2 regions of the Cytobacillus sp. FSL R5-0569 genome follow, and region 1 is predicted to be linked to the other one. Evidence: predicted binding sites of a transcription regulator. Region 1 holds the regulator's gene; the other holds the start of a gene.
The links. Region 1 encodes LexA, which represses DNA repair genes until DNA is damaged. Its sites were predicted from a motif close to CGAACATATGTTCG; they were not measured.
Positions count from the first base shown of each region.

Region 2: the regulator LexA is predicted to act here: its motif matches at 1,405-1,418, upstream of MKX78_RS09025 (YolD-like family protein).

Region 1 covers NZ_JBBOWW010000001.1:2,041,785-2,044,265, forward strand. The annotation lists gene MKX78_RS10595 (DUF4257 domain-containing protein) at 112-396, opposite strand; gene lexA (transcriptional repressor LexA) at 593-1,240, opposite strand; gene yneA (cell division suppressor protein YneA) at 1,372-1,704, shown strand; gene MKX78_RS10610 (YneB family resolvase-like protein) at 1,719-2,384, shown strand.
Region 2 covers NZ_JBBOWW010000001.1:1,721,069-1,723,549, forward strand. The annotation lists gene MKX78_RS09005 (GNAT family N-acetyltransferase) at 1-180, shown strand, start outside; gene MKX78_RS09010 (anti-repressor SinI family protein) at 215-322, opposite strand; gene MKX78_RS09015 (hypothetical protein) at 412-597, opposite strand; gene MKX78_RS09020 (hypothetical protein) at 661-1,011, opposite strand; gene MKX78_RS09025 (YolD-like family protein) at 1,016-1,345, opposite strand; gene MKX78_RS09030 (hypothetical protein) at 1,449-1,667, shown strand; gene MKX78_RS09035 (YolD-like family protein) at 1,670-1,930, shown strand; tRNA gene MKX78_RS09040 (tRNA-Arg) at 2,224-2,297, opposite strand.

The DNA of each region.
Region 1 (2,481 bases):
CAGGAGAGTGGTTCTATGGGCTAGAATAGTAGGTAAAAAGCGAAGTTGTCTAAATAAAATTTGTTCTTGTTATATACAACAAAAAACCGTTCATAAGAACGGAATAAAATTTTATTCTTGATCTTTTACTTTTAGGGTATCTAATAATTTTAAGATACCCTCACCTCCCATACCAGATACGAGAGAGATGATGAAAACAGCAGTGGGGGAATCCGGTGTTGTTGTCACAATGACAAATACGGCCGCCAGTCCTCCTAGTAAGATGTCTTCTAAGAACCCTAAATAAATGAATTTTTTCGTCATCCGTGGCTTGACTAGTTTGCCTAATCTCTGCAAATGTCCTGCAACACCGACAATTCCACCAATCAACGCAGCGAAGAGAATGTTCATTAACATTTTTCCTTCACACTCCTAAAGCCGAGATTTTTTTGCGACCTTAGGTTGATTCTTGGTGTAAATTTCATTATAATATATTTTTGTCTCGATGTAATGATTCTATTTTACTGAATTTTTCAAATTTTATAATTGTATGAGTAACATATAAAGATAATTGCAAACTATTAAAAAGGAGTGTCAATAATGACACTCTTTTTTAATGTATTTGACGATAAACACCAATAACTTTGCCTAAAATAGATACATTGTGCAAGATAATCGGCTCCATAGTAGGGTTTTCTGGTTGCAAGCGGATAAAGTTCTTCTCTTTAAAGAATCGCTTAACGGTGGCCTCATCATCTTCTGTCATAGCAACCACGATTTCTCCATTATTTGCTGTTTGTTGCTGCTTGACTATGACATAATCACCATCTAATATGCCAGCTTCAATCATACTTTCTCCCATAATTTCAAGCATGAAGATATTTTCATCACTCGGAGCCATTCTTTCAGGTAAAGGGAAATATTCCTCAACATTCTCAATCGCAGTAATGGGGTGACCAGCAGTAACCTTACCGATAATAGGTACGTTCACCGTTTGCACTTTAGGTATTGGGTTGCTCTCTTCTAGATTTAATACCTCAATGGCACGGGGTTTTGTCGGATCTCGACGAATAAGACCTTTACTCTCTAGTCTGGCTAGATGGCCATGTACGGTTGAACTTGAAGCAAGTCCAACAGCTTCACCTATTTCCCTAACGGAAGGTGGATAACCTTTTTGTTTTACTTCATCTTTTATAAAATTCAATATATCTTGCTGCCTCTTAGATAATTTCACGCTATCACGCACCTTCGTCAATTTCATTAAGATTATTATACCATCAGTAGTAAATAGATACAAACATAAGTTCGAATTTTCTTATTGACAGAAACAAATGTTCGCATTATACTAAAATTATTAAATCGAACATATATTCTATTCAGGGGTGGCAATTAATGATAAAACAATTGTGGAATTCTTATAGTTATGCTATTATTCTTATCGCTTTTAGTTTCGGTATGGTTTTCTTATTATTTTTGAACACTGGTAATGCAAATCAGGAGGAATATGTAAAAGTTGAAGTAAAACAAGGAGATTCTTTATGGAAAATAGCGGAGGAGTTTAAAGATGCCCATAATATGTCTTCTAAAGACTTTGTTGCTTGGGTAGAAGAATTTAATCATATACATTTAGGTAAAATACATCCTGGTGATACGGTATATCTTCCCATTACAAATGGTGAAATAATATCTGAAACAAATTTAGCTAGTGTGATATTAGAAGACTAAAGGAATGAAAGAGAATGAATGTAATTATATATTGCAGGGTGAGTACGACGAAGGATACCCAGGAAACGTCTCTTGCTAGACAAGAAGAAGAACTTTTACATTTAGCGAGAATGAAGGATATGAATGTAGTTGAAGTCATACGTGAGAAAGCAAGTGGCTATGATTTAGAAAGAATTGGTGTGTTGCAATTATTGGAGTTACTTAAACAAAATCAAGCAGAGGCTGTTCTTATTCAAGATGAAACCAGGATTGGAAGAGGAAATGCTAAAATTGCCATCTTACATTGTATACTTAAAGAAAATGGGAAGATTTATACAATTGCCCATAATGGAGAATTGCAACTTTCAGATTCTGATTCTATGGTATTACAAATTGTTAGCATGGTTGAAGAGTATCAAAGAAAACTACATAATGTAAAAATAAAAAGAGGGATGCAAAAAGCTGTTCAAAAAGGCTTTCGACCTGAAAAAAATTTAAAAAACCAAGGAAATATAAACGGAAGAGAACGAATAGAGGTACCAATAGAAGAAATAGTAAAATTGAGACAAAATAACCTTACTTTTGCAGAAATTGCTGCAACGTTAAGAGGCTTTGGTTATAAAATATCTAAAGCGACAGTAAACCGTAGGTATAATGAATATATAGATGATATAGAGCAGATGGATAATGAATCATCATGATATAGGCATAATAAGTTAAGTCGATTGATTAGTTGTAATTTAACTTAAAAACTAAGAAATATTAGTACTGATACCAAGCAAGATAAAGGCATACTAA
Region 2 (2,481 bases), 320 kb from region 1:
GTTATTGTTTTAGGTCATAAAGATTACTATCCAAAGTTTGGTTTTAAACAAGCTCACTTATGGAATATACAAGCTCCATTTGATGTTGCTGACGAACAATTTATGGCTTTAGAATTAACTGAGAATGGTCTAAAAAATGTGGAAGGTATTGTGCATTATTCAAAACCTTTCTTAGAGTAGAAAAAGTGTTCTTTATAATTAGACAAAGCCCTTCTCAATCGAGGGGCTTTCCTTCTTTCAATAATTCAGTTATTTCATCAATTGTAATTCCTATTTCCTTTGCCTCCTTAATCAACTCTACCCATTCTTTATCTAACTTTATGACCCATCACTCCTTTTGGATATAATTCTACATATAGGTCAAAAGTCCTTTATTGACAAAAAAATAACCCTTCTCATTAAGAGAGGGTGTTACATTTTTGAATTAAGTTCACTACTAAAAAGTCCTTTAGCTTCTGCAATAGTTTCTTTAAATGTAACTCCTATACATTTAATTTCGAGTTCTCCTTTTTTGGCAGTTACTGTAACTGTATTTTCATCTGCATAAATATGATAAGTAACGCCATCATCAATAAATCCCAATGGCTCATATTTCATTAAAACATACCTCTTTCCTATAATATGTAATTATATTAACAAAAAACAGGTAAAAAAGTCCCGTTATTTGCTCAGGTAAAAGTTTAAAAGTTCCTCACACTTATTCCTAATTCTTGGATTAAAATAATTATGCTGCTCATCATAACCTTTGTAATGGAACTCATACATGGTAAATGATTCATCATGTCCAATCTGGCTTACTCTCATATTTCCTTTTCTCATCTTGTTTTTTACTTCTTTCAAATCACGCTGAACGTTCTTTATTGTATTTTCCATCAAGGTAATATAAGGCTGTTTAATCTTAAACGGGGACCTTTCAATGATCTTTAAATCTCTTTCAAGGATGATAATAATCATCGGTAAGTATATAGCTTGCTCTAGTACTTCACGATCAGCTTCATTAATCCTAGTCATGTTGTTAAACCCTTTCGACTGATATCACTTCATCAATGTGGAATTTTAAGATTTTTAAATTGTTCGTTTCCAAGTGAATGCACATATTAATATGATCGATTTTATCGACAATGCCCTTAAAGGTTTTTGTGGACCCATCAACCCAAATGGTCATTTTGATTGTAAGGGTGTAGTTTAATGATTCCATCGTTATTATCTGTATTTCCTCAAGTTCTTGCTCATCTAATTCTGGCTTTTTTACTTTTTCGTATTCGGCTGGTATCTTCTTAAGTAATTCAGTATGTTCGCTCATAAAGAACCCTTGCCATTTCATTTTTCCGCGGTCACGAATCATAAACTACATCTCCTTTTTTAATATTATATGCGAACTTTTGTTCTTAATTCAATTGAAATCGAACAAAAGTTCGTATAAAATAATGGTAAGGGAGGGCTAATCGATGAAAGGTTTACTTATTAGAGGAGTTAACAATAAAGAAGAATTAGAAATGATTTATCTGGATAACAAGGGAGATATCAGCCAGAGAAGAATTAAAATTTTGGCCGTTTACGAAGATTACTTTCGTGCATATTGTTTTACCAAGAGACAGCAGCGCACTTTTAAGGTAAGTAATGTCTTATCGATTGGTCCAGTCAGGATAGTAAGGAGAGGAGCTTAATCATGGGAGTGAAAATGCCGAAGAAATCAAAACCACAAAGACCTTCAAGGGATGAATTTGAATTAGAAGAGCTAGGAAATGCAGTAGTTGAAGCGCATAGGGAGAAAACTGAAGTCTTAATATTGTTGTGGCAAAGAGATCCTGTACAAGGGAAAATTGTTAAACTTGATGGTCAATCTCAATTAATACATATTGAAAGTAATTATGAAACGATAAAGGTTAAATTTATAGATATATTATCGATACAGAGCGCACCTCAATGAGAGAGCGCCTTTTTGTTTGAAAAATATATCACACATTTTTGCATGTTTATTAAAAGTGTTAGAGCACGGACTGGTATTCAGAATGGAGCGCTTATACAAATTATGCAGATGCTGTTGAAGGTTTTGAAGGAGCTTGGAGGTGCGATTTAGTGATGAAAAAACCAAAAAAAATCTATTCCGACCCCAAACCGACCCCAAATAAGAATTTATATATGGATTTATAAAACACAAAAACAAAAATAAAAGGTCGATAACCCCTTTAATACCAAGGGTTATCGACCTTTTATAATTAGCGTCCCAGATAGGAATCGAACCTACGACCTACAGCTTAGGAGGCTGTTGCTCTATCCTGCTGAGCTACTGGGACATATATTGTTTTTTTCTTTTGACAATATAAAATTATATACCTATATAAATAAACGGTCAATAATAAAGCCTTTGAAAATTTTTAATGATTTTTATGGTATTAAAATAATGGGGAAAGAGCGCCCATAGATGTATAAATTATAAAAGGCAGTAGTTACATAGCACTGTAACTACTGCCTTACCTA